2 regions of the Actinocorallia aurea genome follow, and region 2 is predicted to be linked to the other one. Evidence: predicted binding sites of a transcription regulator. Region 2 holds the regulator's gene; the other holds the start of a gene.
What was found. Region 2 encodes HspR, which represses chaperone genes until heat shock. Its sites were predicted from a motif close to ANTTGAGTCNNNNNGACTCAANT; they were not measured.

Region 1: a site for HspR is predicted at 3,733-3,755, ahead of lon (endopeptidase La). Genes of this name have one in related genera too.

Annotation. Positions count from the first base shown of each region.
Region 1 is NZ_BAAGPQ010000038.1:153,116-160,303, forward strand. It holds gene ACYVOM_RS39105 (glycosyltransferase) at 1-137, shown strand, start outside; gene ACYVOM_RS39110 (hypothetical protein) at 168-527, shown strand; gene ACYVOM_RS39115 (DUF3817 domain-containing protein) at 540-863, shown strand; gene ACYVOM_RS39120 (hypothetical protein) at 924-1,241, opposite strand; gene ACYVOM_RS39125 (hypothetical protein) at 1,309-1,734, opposite strand; gene ACYVOM_RS39130 (ArsR/SmtB family transcription factor) at 2,052-2,621, shown strand; gene ACYVOM_RS39135 (M23 family metallopeptidase) at 2,618-3,529, shown strand; gene lon (endopeptidase La) at 3,775-6,141, shown strand; gene ACYVOM_RS39145 (phosphatase PAP2 family protein) at 6,323-7,188, shown strand, end outside.
Region 2 is NZ_BAAGPQ010000006.1:298,915-306,102, forward strand. It holds gene dnaJ (molecular chaperone DnaJ) at 66-1,235, shown strand; gene ACYVOM_RS09740 (heat shock protein transcriptional repressor HspR) at 1,238-1,663, shown strand; gene clpB (ATP-dependent chaperone ClpB) at 1,690-4,284, shown strand; gene ACYVOM_RS09750 (hypothetical protein) at 4,787-5,212, shown strand; gene ACYVOM_RS09755 (alkaline phosphatase D family protein) at 5,505-7,064, shown strand.

The DNA of each region.
Region 1 (7,188 bases), on a different contig from region 2:
TCGCCGCCGCCGTCGAGCGGCTGCTCGCCGTCCCCATGGCGCAGAGGCGGGCCGCCGCCCGCGCGCGAGCCGAGCGCTACCCCTGGACGACGGCCGTGCGCGGCCTCCTTGACGTCCACGGCGGGGGCGGGGACTGATCGCGCGGGGACGGCGGTAGTGTCAGGGACGTGAAACGGTTCTTCACACCCGGCTGGCTGGGCATCCACCTCATCGCGATCGTGCTGTTCGTCGCGTTCCTCGCGTTCGGCTGGTGGCAGTTCGAGCGGGCGCAGGCGGGCAACGCGCGAAGCTGGGGCTACACCTTCGAGTGGCCCCTGTTCGCGGGCTTCGTCATCGTCATGTGGGTCAAGATGATCCGCGACGAGCTCAAGGCCGCCACGCAGCCCCCGGCAGACCCCGACGCCCCGGTCGTGCCCGTCCGCGTCCTCACCGAAGCCCAACTGATCAAGGAAGCCGAAGCGGAGAACCCCGAGCTGGCGGCCTACAACCGCCGTCTGGCCCGGCTCGCCGCGCAGAATCGGCGCTAGAAGGGAAACCCTGTGGAAGCGGCCATCACCCGGTACCGCGTGCTCGCGACCGTCGTCGGCATCATGCTGCTCCTGCTGTGCTTCGTGGCCGTTCCGCTGCGCTACTTCTGGGACATTCCCGAAGCGTCCGGGATCATCTCCCCGATCCACGGCTTCCTGTACATGGTCTACCTGGTCGCCTCCTTCGACCTCTACAGCAAGGCAGGCTGGCCCCTCAAGAAGATGGCCCTCATGGTCTCCGCCGGCCTCATCCCCTTCCTCGCCTTCTACATCGAGCGCAAGATCGTCTCCGACGCCCGAGAGACCCTCTCCACCCAGGCCGTCGCCAAAGCCTGACGCCTCCGCCGCACCCCCTCTCCCCGCCCCCCTCGTCGAGGAGAGGGACCGCGCGCATCCTCAGCTCTCTTCCAGTTCTGTGAAGGCCACGTCGATCTGCATGTTCCCGGGAAGCGCTGCGGACAGCGCCTCCCTGTGCACCATGGCCAGCTGGTAGTTGCGCTGGGACCGGTCGAGGCGGTACTCCTCCACCGAGTTGATGCGGCCTTCGGCCATGACGAGATGCAAGGATCCTTCGGCCGGGCCGCTCGGCGACTCGCAGAAGATCACCATTCCGTTGACGACTTCGATGCTCCGGGCGACCTCCTCTGGCAGGCGCTCGTACTGCTCCTCGGTGATCTGGAGGCTGGCTGGGTCCGTGGCCATACGGGTAGACACACCGGCCTCTTCCTCGTCCGGACTCGGTGACGCCAGCCTAACGCCCAGTGGTCAGTGTGAGGCGCGCTCAACGGAAGGCGTGGGCGGTGGTCCAGATTTGGGTGCGGCCGGTTTCGGCGGGGGCTGCGGGGGTGGTGGGGCGGGTTTCGGTGCGGCGGTAGCCGATCTCGATGGCGCCGGGGCCGACCCTGCGGTGCATCCCGAATCCACCGAGGGCGGTGCCGTCGGGGGCGTAGGCGCCGTAGAGGTAGGCGTCGCCGTTGCGCCAGTCGTCATGGGCGGCCGCGAGCATCTCGATCTCGTCGTCCAGGGTGAGCGGGCGGGCCGCCCACGGCATCCACGGGTAGAGCTCGGCGAACGAGGCGTTCGTGGCCCCCAGCAGCACCTGGGCATCCCTTTCGCGGCTCCTGCGCAGTACTGCGTCGCCGAGATCCAGTGACTCCGGCGGTTGCGCCGCCCCCGGCGGCACGGCGGTTCCGTCTCTGACGTGCATGGCACCCCCTCTCGTCCGAAGATGTTCCCCTTCGTGCTCCTTGTGCCCTCGGGGTCGTGCTGTCAGGCATGGCACCCATCACCCGCGTCAACAAACCTGCGGATCGATACACCTAGCGGCTCCTTTCGCACCTGCGCAGCCCCTCTTCCTCGCGCTCCTCGTCGAGGAAGAGGGGCTGTGTGCGTTGCTCCGGATTCGTCATTCGTCCTGATCGGGGGCCCGCCCGCGCCGCCGGGCGGGCCCCACGCGGTCGACGGGGCGGCACGAGCGGGTGTATCGTTATTACGTAATCGCGAAATCACGTCAAGGGGTGAACTTTGGAGCAGGGGGAGGAGCGGGCCGGGGAGTCCGACGAGGCGGGGCGCGCGGTGGAGGAGCGTTCGGTCGAGGAGCGGCTGAGCGCGGTCGAGGAGGCGCTCGCGGGGCTGCTGAGCGGCGCCCGGTCGCCTACCGGTCCGCCCGTGGACGAGGCCGGCCCGACATCGGATGTCTTCTGGGCGCTGGAGGGCCTGCGTGCACGCGCGCCCGCGCCGGGCGCGGTGATGATCGTCGGAGACGTCGGGCTGCCCGACGGGCGGGGCGCGGCCTGGCAGGTCGGCGCGGGCACCGCGGATCTGCTGGACGACGAGTGGGCTCCGCTGGCCGACGCGTTCGCGGCGCTCGGCCATCCCGTCCGGCTCCGGCTGGTGCGCGAGGTGCTGCGCGGCCGCGGCACCGCCCGCGAGCTCGCCGAACTCGACGGGATGGGCACGACCGGCCAGGTGTACCACCACCTGCGCCAGCTCGTCGCGGCCGGCTGGCTGCGCGGAGGCGAAGGCGGCCGCCACGAGGTGCCGGCCGAGCGGGTGGTGCCGCTGCTCACCACGATCCTCGGGGGGCGGCGATGAACGATCGTCTCAGACGCGCGATCGCCCGCCTGGGCGACGTCTGGATCAAGGTCTTCTTCGTCGGGGTGCTGGCGCTGGTGCTGTCGGACATCCCCGGCCTGACCTACTTCGCCTTCCTCGGCGTGCTGGGCCTGGCCTTCGTGCGCCCGCGCTGGGACCGGAGCCTGGAGCCCATCCCGGTCGCGGCCCCGGTGGCCGGGCGGTGGCTCGCGCTCAACAGTCCGGGCACGCGCGTTCCCGCGCACGGCACCCGCGGGTACGCGCAGACCTATGCGATCGATGTCCTCGTGCCGGCGGCGGTCACCGGAGCAGAGGGGGAGCACCCGCGGCCGCGCGCCGGCTGGGGCCGCCTCCGTTCGGCCGCCGCGTACCCGTCCTTCGGCCGGCCCGTCCTCGCGGTGGCCGACGGCGTCGTGGTGAAGGCGGGCGGAGCCCAACGCGACCACCGCGCCCGCGACACCGTGCCCGGCCTGGCCTACCTGGCGGTCGAGGGCTTCTTCCGCCAGGTGGGCGGCTGGCGCTTCGTCTTCGGCAACCACGTGATCGTCGACCACGGCGGCGGCGTCCACTCGGCCTACGCGCACCTGCGGCGCGGCTCGGTGAAGGTCCGCGCGGGCGACCGGGTCCGCACCGGCCAGCCCCTCGGCGAGGTGGGCAACAGTGGCAACACCACCGAGCCGCACCTGCACTTCCAGCTCATGGACCGCCCCAGCCCGCTGAGCGCCGCCGGCCTGCCCTTCCGCTGGCCCGCCATCACCCCCGCCGACGGCCTCGTCGCCCCCGCCTACGGCCTGCCGGACCCCGAGATCCCCACCATCCCGGGCCTCCCCACCGACTCCAGCATCTTCGAGGCCCCACCACCCCCGCTGCCCACGTCTTGTGGCGTGCGCGGCGAAGGGGGTCGGTGACGGTCCGGCTCTGGTTCGCCCGAATCCGTAGAGGGTTTCCCGGAGAGGTGGGGGCGGTGCGGGGCGGGACGGGCCGCGGCCGGGAGCGCAGGGGAATGCGGGGCGGGGTGTGGAGGTTTCAAGGCAATCCTCGCTCCTTTGGGGGTTCGTCGGGTTGATCGCTGTCGGCGAACAAGGGTGGGGAATGAACCAAGGCTCTGGTTTCTTGAGTGTGAGTGACTCAAGAACCATGACTGGGGAGTGAAATGAGCGAGAGACTGACGGTGCCCGTGCTGCCGCTCGACGACACGGTCGTGCTGCCCGGCATGGTCGTGCCGCTGGAGCTGAACGACCGCGAGGTGCGGGCCGCGATAGAGGCGGCGCGGGCCGTGGCGGCCGGCAAGCCGCGCGTCCTGCTGGTGCCGCGCGTCGAGGGCAGGTACGCGGACGTCGGCGTGCTCGGCGTCGTCGAGCGCGAGGGAAGGCTGCCGGGCGGGGAGCCCGGGGCCGTCGTCCGGGCCGTGAGCCGGGTCCGCATCGGCACCGGCACGACCGGGCCCGGCGCGGCGCTGTGGGTCGAGGGCGACACCGTCGACATCCCGGCCGCGGGGCCCGAGGCCGCCAAGCTGGCCAAGGAGTACAAGGGCCTGCTCCAGGCGATCCTCCAGCACCGGGGGGCCTGGCAGCTCACCGACATCGTGCAGCAGATCGACGACCCGTCGATCCTCGCCGACCAGGCGGGCTACGCGCCCTACCTGAGCGTCGAGCAGAAGATCACCCTGCTGGAGACCGCCGACGTGGTCGAGCGGCTCGACCTGGTGACGGGCTGGGCCCGCGACCAGCTCGCCGAACTCGACGTCGCCGAGACGATCCGCAAGGACGTCCAGGACGGCATCGACAAGCAGCAGCGCGAGTTCCTGCTGAAGCAGCAGCTGCAGGCCGTCCGCAAGGAGCTGGCCGAGCTGAACGGCGATGCCGAGGAGGGCGAGGAGGAGGACTACCGCGCCCGCATCGAGGCCGCGAACCTGCCGGAGAAGGTGGAACGCGCCGCGCTGAAGGAGGTCGACAAGCTGGAGAGGTCCAGCGACGCCTCCCCCGAAGGCTCCTGGATCCGCACCTGGCTGGACACCGTCCTGGAGATCCCGTGGAACACGCGTTCCGAGGACTCCTACGACATCGAGGCGGCCCGCGCCGTCCTGGACGCCGACCACGCCGGCCTGGCCGACGTGAAGGAGCGGATCATCGAGTACCTGGCCGTCCGCAAGCGGCGGGCCGACCGGGGCCTCGGGGTCGTCGGCGGACGCAGGTCCGGCGCGGTGCTCGCGCTCGCGGGTCCTCCCGGAGTCGGCAAGACCAGCCTGGGCGAGTCGGTCGCGCGGGCGATGGGCCGCGAGTTCGTCCGGGTCGCGCTCGGCGGTGTCCGGGACGAGGCGGAGATCCGCGGCCACCGGCGCACCTACGTGGGCGCGCTGCCGGGCCGGATCGTCCGGGCGATCAAGGAGGCCGGTTCGATGAACCCGGTCGTCCTGCTCGACGAGATCGACAAGGTCGGCTCGGACTACCGGGGCGACCCGACGGCGGCCCTGCTGGAGGTCCTCGACCCGGCGCAGAACCACACGTTCCGCGACCACTACCTGGAGGTGGAGCTGGACCTGTCGGACGTGCTGTTCCTGGCCACCGCGAACTCCCTGGAGACGATCCCCGGCCCCCTGCTCGACCGCATGGAGCTGGTGACGCTCGACGGCTACACCGAGGACGAGAAGGTCACGATCGCGCGCGACCACCTGCTGCCCCGCCAGCTCGACAAGGCGGGCCTGGAGTCCGGCGACGTCGTCTTCCCCGACGAGGCGCTGCGGCTGATCGCGGGCGAGTACACCCGTGAGGCGGGCGTCCGCTCCTTGGAGCGGTCGATCGCGCGGGTGCTGCGCAAGGTCACCGCGAAGGCCGCGCTGAACCAGGTGGAGCTGCCGGTCGTGATCAACGACCTGACCGACTACCTGGGCCGGCCCCGGTTCACCCCGGAGGTCTCGCTCAAGGAGTCCGAGCGGCGCACGGCGGTCCCTGGCGTGTCCACGGGCCTGGCCGTGACGGGCGCGGGCGGCGACGTCCTGTACGTCGAGGCGTCTTTGGCGGACGCCGAGACGGGCGACACCGGCGTGACCCTGACGGGCCAGCTCGGCGACGTCATGAAGGAGTCGGCGAGGATCGCCCTGTCGTACCTGCGCTCGCGCGGCGCGGAGCTGGAGCTGCCCGTCGGGGATCTGAAGGACAGGGGCGTGCACATCCACGTGCCGGCCGGAGCGGTCCCGAAGGACGGCCCGTCGGCGGGCGTGACGATGACGACGGCGCTCGCCTCGCTCCTGTCGGGCCGCCCGGTCCGGCCGGACGTGGCGATGACCGGTGAGGTCTCCCTCACCGGCCGGGTCCTGCCGATCGGCGGGGTGAAGCAGAAGCTGCTGGCCGCGCACCGGGCGGGGATCACCACGGTCCTGATCCCGAAGCGCAACGAGCCCGATCTGGACGACGTCCCGGCCGAGGTCCTCGGTCAGCTCACCGTCCACGCGGTCGCCGACGTCCGCGAGGTCCTGGCGATCGCGCTGGAGCCCGCGACGGCAGGCACCGTCGCCGCCTAGGCGGTGACGGGCGGGGGCCGGTCCCTACGGGGGCCGGCCCCTTCGCCATGTCCGCGGGCGACGGATATGAACGATCTTCAGATTCCGGGTCCCGGGTGTTCACCTTCGATTCCCTGCCGTGTGACGCGCCGCGCGGAGACTTCGGCGGGGCCGCCGAGGTGCGGCGGCCGGAAAGAAGACCATGAACACCCTGCCGATGAATCGCCGCGCCCTGTTCAAGCGGACCGCCGCCGTCGCCGCGGGCGTCGCCGCGGTCCACGCGGTGCCCGCGTGGGCGCTCCCGGCCTCCGCCGCCGCGGCCCTGCCCTTCGTGGACGACTACCGGTCCAACGTCGCGGCGAACCTGACCGCGCAGACCAACGCCGCGGTCCGGATCCTGTCCGGCATGCAGGCGCTGTGGCGGACCGGCACGGCCTGGAACACCGGCACGGTGCTCGCCCGCCGCGTCCTGCGCGACAACATGCGCTACAGCGCGGCGGTCACCCGCCACCGCACGAGCGCGCAGGCGAAGGAGGCGTTCGTCCTCGACCGGCAGCACCAGAGTTACTCGGCCATCGCGGGGCTCGGCCCGCTCGCCGCCGCCTACAAGGCAGGAGCCCTGGCCGTCACCGGGATCACCGATGCCCCCGAGGGCACCCCGGCGACGTCGATCAGCGAGACGCTCCCCGCGGGCGCGCCCGCCGGATCCGCGCTCGGCGCGGGCTCCACCTCCTCGGCCCTCGGCAAGGTCGTCGAACTCGTCAACACGGTCCGCGGCTCCTACTCCTCGGGCAACCCCTCGAAGGCCGCCTACCAGTACCCGCGCCCGTGGCGCACGAACGAGGACAGCGAGGTCGTCGACACCGGCGCGCTCGACGCGTTCGGCTACCCGGTCTACGCCTCGGACGTCGTCGTCGCGCCCCAGCTGCTGCGCCAGCGCAACACCAACCCCGCCGACGACGGCGGCTTCGTGAGCGGTCACACCAACGCCGCCTACCTCGCCTCGCTGGCGCTGGCCTACGCGGTCCCCGAGCGGTTCCAGGAGCTGTTCGCGCGGGCCGCCGAGGT
Region 2 (7,188 bases):
ACCTGTCCCGGGGGCGGTGGCCCGCCCCCGGGACCAGATCCGAAGCACATTTCGAAGGGGAGCCGGTGAGCACCAAGGACTACCTTGAGAAGGACTATTACAAGTCCCTGGGTGTCGCCAAGACCGCCACCCAGGACGAGATCAAGAAGTCCTACCGGAAGCTCGCTCGCAAGTACCACCCCGACGCCAACAAGGGCGACGCCGAGGCCGAGGAGCGGTTCAAGGAGATCTCCGAGGCCTACGACGTCCTGTCCGACGACAAGCGCCGCAAGGAGTACGACGAGGTCAGGGCGTACGGGGGCGGCGCGTTCCGCGGCGGGGGTCCGGGCGGCGGTCCGCAGGGCTTCGACCTCAACGACCTTTTCGGCAACGCGCCGGGAGGGGCCGGGGCGGGCGAACGCCTCGGCGACCTCTTCGGCGGGCTGTTCGGCCGCGGCGGCGGCCAGACCCGCACCACCTCGGCACGCCGGCCGCGCCGTGGCCAGGACGTCGAGTCCGAGGTGACCCTGACGTTCAGCGAGGCGCTCGACGGCATCACCGTCCCGCTGCGGCTGTCGTCCGAGGCGCCCTGCCAGACGTGCCGGGGAACCGGCGCCAAGGCGGGCACCCTGCCACGGGTCTGCCCCTACTGCGACGGCACCGGCCAGGAGACCCGCAACATGGGCGGGTTCGGCTTCGCCGAGCCGTGCAGCCACTGCCACGGCCGCGGCATGGTCGTCGACGACCCGTGCCCGACCTGCAACGGCAGCGGCCGGGCCATCGGCACCCGCACGATCCAGGCGCGCATCCCCGCGGGCGTGAAGGACGGCCAGACCATCCGGCTCAAGGGCAAGGGAGCGCCCGGCGAGAGCGGCGGCCCGGCGGGCGACCTGCTCGTCAGGCTGAAGGTCTCCGGCCATCCCGTCTTCGGGCGCGACGGCGACAACCTCACCGTGAACGTCCCGGTGACGTTCCCCGAGGCGGCCCTCGGCGCGGAGATCCTGGTGCCGGTGCACGGCGGCCAGCCCGTCAAGCTCCGCATCCCCGAGGGCACTCCGAACGGCCGGACCTTCCGGGTCCGCGGCCGGGGCGCGACCCGCCGCGACGGCACCAAGGGCGATCTCCTGGCGACCGTCGAGGTGAACGTGCCACAGAAGCTGTCGGACGAGGAGCGCAAGTCCCTCACCGAGCTTTCGGAGACCCACCGCGGCGACGACCTGCGCCAGAGCCTGGTGCAGCAGGCGAGGGAGGGGTAGCAGTGGAGTTCCCCGACGACACCCCGGTCTACGTCATTTCGATCGCGGCGCAGCTGTCGGGCCTGCACCCGCAGACACTGCGCACCTACGACCGTATGGGGCTGGTCTCCCCAGGCCGGGCGTCCGGCCGTGGCCGCCGGTACTCCGCACGCGACATCGCCGCGCTGCGCGAGATCCAGCGGCTCTCCCAGGAGGAAGGGGTCAATCTCGCGGGCATCAGCAAGATCCTCGAACTCCAGCGCCAGAACGACGAGCTGAGAGACGAGTTCGCCCGGCTGCGCAGGCTCGTCGAGGAGCTGGGCAACGAACTCGAATCCACCCGCGCCGTCGCCGCCAGACTCGCGCAGATGCGCGGGGAAGGGCGCGGAGGCGACCTGGTCCCCATCCGGCAGACCGGGGTCGTCCTCTGGCGGAAACAGCAGGACTGAAGGCCTATCAACGCGGGGGTTGATCCATGGACTACAAGCTGACCAACAAGAGCCAGGACGCGGTCTCGGTCGCGGTCCGCCGGGCGGCCTCGGAGGGCAGTCCGCAGGTCGAACCGGCCCATCTGCTGGCCGCGCTGCTCTCGCAGAGCGAAGGCACGTCGGTGCCGTTGCTGGAGGCCGTCGGGGCGGATCCTTCGGCGATTCGCCGACGCACCGAGGAGATCATCGCGGGCCTGCCGAAGGCGCAGGGCTCGACGGTGGCGGCGCCCCAGACGTCGCGGCAGCTCCTCGCCTCGCTGAACACCGCGGCTTCGCGCGCCCGCCAACTCCAGGACGAGTACGTCTCCACCGAGCACCTCCTGGTCGGCCTCGCGACCGACGGCGGCCAGGTCGCCGAACTGCTGCGCGAGTACGGCGCCTCTCCCGACGCGCTCCTCGACGCGTTCGAGAAGGTCCGCGGGCACGGGCGCATCACCAGCGAGAACCCCGAAGACACCTTCCAGTCTTTGGAGAAGTACGGCGTCGACCTCACCCAGAAGGCGCGGGACGGCAAACTCGACCCGGTCATCGGCCGCGACTCCGAGATCCGCAGGACCGTCCAGGTGCTCTCACGGCGCACCAAGAACAACCCCGTGCTCATCGGCGAGCCCGGCGTCGGCAAGACGGCCGTCGTCGAGGGGCTCGCGCAGCGCATCGTCACCGGCGACGTGCCGGAGTCGCTGCGCGACAAGCGGCTCATCTCGCTCGACCTCGGCGCGATGGTCGCGGGCGCGAAGTTCCGCGGCGAGTTCGAGGAGCGGCTGAAGGCCGTCCTGAACGAGATCAAGGAGTCCGAGGGCCAGATCATCACGTTCATCGACGAGCTGCACACCGTCGTCGGAGCGGGCGCGGCCGAAGGCGCGATGGACGCCGGCAACATGCTGAAGCCGATGCTGGCACGGGGCGAGCTGCGCATGATCGGCGCGACCACGCTGGACGAGTACCGCGAGCGGATCGAGAAGGACCCGGCGCTGGAGCGCCGCTTCCAGCAGGTGTTCGTGGGCGAGCCGTCCGTCGAGGACACCATCGCGATCCTGCGCGGGCTCAAAGGCCGCTACGAGGCGCACCACCAGGTCCAGATCTCCGACTCGGCGCTCGTCGCCGCGGCGACCCTCTCGGACCGCTACATCACCTCCCGGTTCCTGCCGGACAAGGCCATCGACCTCGTCGACGAGGCCGCTTCCCGGCTGCGGATGGAGATCGACTCCCGTCCGGTCGAGATCGACCAGCTCCAGCGCACGGTCGACCGGATGAAGATGGAGGAGATGGCGCTCGCCAAGGAGTCCGACGAGGCCTCCCGGCAGCGGCTGGAGAAGCTGCGCGCCGACCTCGCCGACAAGCAGGAGCACCTGCACGGCCTCGTCGGCCGTTGGGAGCAGGAGAAGGCGGGCCTGAACCGGGTCGGCGAGCTGAAGAAGAGGCTCGACGACCTGCACAGCCTCGCCGAGCGGGCACAGCGCGAAGGCGACTTCGAGACGTCGTCGCGGCTCCTGTACGGCGAGATCCCGACCCTGGAGAGGGAGATCTCCCAGGCGTCGGAGGAGGCCGAGACGCGCGGCGCGATGGTGAAGGAGGAGGTAGGCCCCGACGACGTCGCGGACGTGGTGTCGGCGTGGACGGGCATCCCCGCAGGGCGCCTCCTGGAAGGCGAGACGGCCAAGCTGCTCCGCATGGAGGACGTCATAGGCGACCGCCTCATCGGGCAGCGCGACGCGGTCATGGCGGTGTCCGACGCGGTCCGACGCTCCCGCGCCGGCGTGGCCGACCCGGACCGTCCGACGGGCTCGTTCCTGTTCCTCGGCCCGACCGGCGTCGGCAAGACCGAGCTGGCCAAGGCCCTCGCGGACTTCCTGTTCGACGACGAGCGGGCGCTGACCCGGATCGACATGTCGGAGTACTCCGAGAAGCACAGTGTCGCCCGGCTCGTCGGAGCCCCTCCCGGTTACGTCGGGTACGAGGAGGGCGGGCAGCTCACCGAGGCCGTACGGCGCAGGCCTTACAGCGTGGTGCTGCTGGACGAGGTCGAGAAGGCCCACCCCGAGGTCTTCGACCTGCTGCTCCAGGTGCTCGACGACGGCCGCCTCACCGACGGCCAGGGCCGCACCGTCGACTTCCGCAACACCATCCTCATCCTGACCTCCAACCTCGGGTCGCAGTACCTCGTCGACCCGGCGCTGACGAAGGAGGCACAGCGGGAGGCGGTCATGAAGACCGTCCGGATGGCGTTCAAGCCGGAGTTCCTCAACCGGCTCGACGACGTGATCGTCTTCGACGCGCTCTCGCAGGACGAGCTCGCCCAGATCGTCGACCTCCAGGTCCACCGCCTGGCCGACAGGCTCGCCGACCGGCAACTCTCGCTCAAGGTGTCGCCCGACGCCCGCGCCTGGCTCGCCCGCACAGGCTTCGACCCGGCTTACGGAGCGCGTCCGCTGCGCCGCCTCGTCCAGACCGCGATCGGCGACCAGCTCGCCCGCGGCCTCCTGTCGGGCAGCATCCGCGACGGCTCCGAGGTCACCGTCGAGGTAGACCCCGCCACGGACAAGCTCGTCGTCCGCTCCACGGTCCCGCTCAGCAAGCGCTGACTCCTTTCGAAGCCCGCCTCTCCACCCCGGGGAGGCGGGCTTTCCCATGTCCGCCCGCCGCGCCGGAAGGCACCCGATTCCGTGCGGGAAATGCACACGACCCGCCCATTCCACAATTCCAAGAAAAAGGGGTTGACACCTCGCGCGGCCCGTGGGTAATGTTCCCGGCATGGAGATCTGATCCCTTCCGGTTGAGCCGCCCAGCGGCTCCCGCGGCACGGTGAGAGCCCTCAGGCTGCCCTTAGCGCCCGCCACCATGGCATCCCACACGTGCGTCTTTCCCTGAGATCGCTGCGCTCGGCTTCCGCCGGCCTCCCGTCGGCGCGCCGTTTCGCAGGCGTTCCCTTTCACCGGACCCTTTTCCGGAATTCCTTTGTGCGTCGACGCCGACAGGTCGATTCAGCGCGCCCATGGGACGCGGCATTGCCGCCTTCTCTTTTTGTCGCGCTCTTTTCCGCCTCCGCCGACGCCCGCGCCGCCGCGCCTTTTCGAGGAGTCGCCCATGCCTGCCGCCCTTCCTGCTTCCGCCGCCGTGACGTCCCGCTCCGCCGACCGCCAGGAGTCCCGCATGCCCTCCGCCGCCCGCCCCGCCGCCGCCCCGGAGCAGCCGCTCATGCCCGCCGCCGACGACCGCCAGGAGCTCCGCATGCCCTCCGCCGAACAGCCGACCGCCGCTGCGTCCCCGGTGATCGCGGACGCCTTCCCCACCGCGCCGCTCGGTCGGCTCGCCTTTTCCGCCCTCGCGCCGAACGCGCTCGTCCCGTCCGAGGAGGCCCCTGTGTCCGCCAAGCCCGACACCGCCCGCAGGTCCGGCAAGAAGACCGCGCTCAAGCGCGCCGACCGCCGTGCCGCCTCGCTCGCCCAGCGCTCCCGCGGCAACGCCCGCACGCTGCCGACCCGACGCATGAACAACCGCGCCGGCCGCTGAAGGCACGCCGTTCGCACCGCCCGGGAAGTCTCTCAGCGCCCGCCCGCCGGACCCCGGTGGAGAGCCGCTGACCGGACGGCCACCCTGTGCAGGTGAACCCTCGGCTGCCCGTGCCCTGCTTGGAGGCACGGGCGGCGCCGCCCCCTCCGCGAACCCGTGATCGGACAGAGCACGCCTCTGTCCGGTCAAGGTGCCGCTCGGCGTGCCCGCACCCGGGTTCGGGGTGCGGGCATGTTGGTTGTTCGGGCGGGGTGTGTGGACGGGCGGCGAGAGTTCCGGTGCAATGGGGGGTATGACGGGATTGGTGCTGGGGCCCCTGCTGCGGTGGGTCGGCGAGACCGGGGCGACGGTCTGGGTGGAGACCTCCGAAGCCTGCGAGGTGACCGTGCTCGGCCGGACCGAGCCGACCTTCGCGGTGCACGGGCACCACTACGCGCTGGTCGACGTGGACGGGCTGGAGCCCGGCACCGCCACCCCGTACGAGGTGCGCCTCGACGGGCGGCGGGTATGGCCCGAAGCGGGCAGCGAGTTCCCGCCGAGCGTCATCCGGACCGTCGATCCGAAGCGCCCCGCGGCCGTCGCGTTCGGCTCGTGCCGGGTGGCGCCCGCGGCGGCCGAGACCCACGGGATCGACGCGCTGAGCGCCTTCGCGCACACGCTGAAGAACGGCGCGGCCTTCCCCGACGTGCTCCTGATGATCGGCGACCAGGTGTACGCAGACGGCACGGGCGAGCGGATGCAGGCGTTCATCCGGGGCCGCCGCGACATCTCGCTGCCGCCCGGCGACGAGATCGCCGACTTCGAGGAGTACACCGAGCTGTACCGCCTCGCCTGGACGACCGACCCTGCCGTCCGCTGGCTGCTGTCGACGGTGCCGACCCGCAGCGTCTTCGACGACCACGACGTCCGCGACGACTGGAACACCTCCTACGCGTGGCGCAAGAGCATGGACGCCGAGCCGTGGTGGCGGCGGCGGATCGTCAGCGGGATCGGCGCCTACTGGGTCTACCAGCACCTCGGCAATCTCTCGCCCGAGGAGCGGCGGGCCGACAAGGTGCTGGCCGCGGTCCGCGGCGCGGCCGACGGCGGCGCCGCACTCGACGAGTTCGCCGACCTCGCCGACCGGGAGCCCGCCACCGCCCGCTGGTCCTTCCGGTTCGACCTGGGCCGGACCCGCGTGGTCGTCGTGGACAGCAGGGCGTCCCGGCTGCTCACCGCCGAGCGCCGCGCCATGCTCGACGACGCCGAGCAGGCCTGGCTCGACGCGCAGCTGACGGGCGGGGTCGACCAGCTCCTCATCGCCAGCTCGCTGCCGTTCCTGCTGCCCCCGGTGATCCACTACGCGGAGGCGTGGAACGAGCCGGTGGCCGAGCGGAGCCTCGACGGGTTCGGCGAGAAACTGCGCCAGTTCGCCGACCTGGAGCACTGGGCGGCGTTCCGCACGAGCTTCGAGGCGGTCTCCCGGGCCGTCCTCGAAGTGGCGCACGGTGTCCGGGGCGTCCCGCCGAAGACGATCGCGTTCCTCGGCGGCGACATCCACTACAGCTACCTGGCCAAGGCCGAGGGCGGCCTCCCGATCTACCAGGCCGTCTGCTCCCCGTTCCGCAATCCCCTCGCCGGCCCCTTCAAGTGGGCCAACCGCCTCGCGTCCCTGCGCCTGCTGAGCGGCCCCGCCCGCCTCTTCGCCAAGACCACCGGCGTCCGCCGCCCCCCGTTCACCTGGCGCCTGACCGACGGCCCCTGGTTCAAGAACGCCATCGCCACGATCACCCCCGACTCCGTCGTCTGGCAGACCCCCACCTCAGCGACGTCCCTGCGGGCCCTCCGATCCGCCCCGCTCGAACCGCGCTGAGCCAGGGAGGATCGACGCCGAGGAAGTTATCCACAACTTGTGGGCGGCGGCTCCGGGCCCGGGGCCCGTGATGTCTACTGGAGATCAGATGGCGAAAGTCTGTTCGAAGGGGGTCGCCATGGGG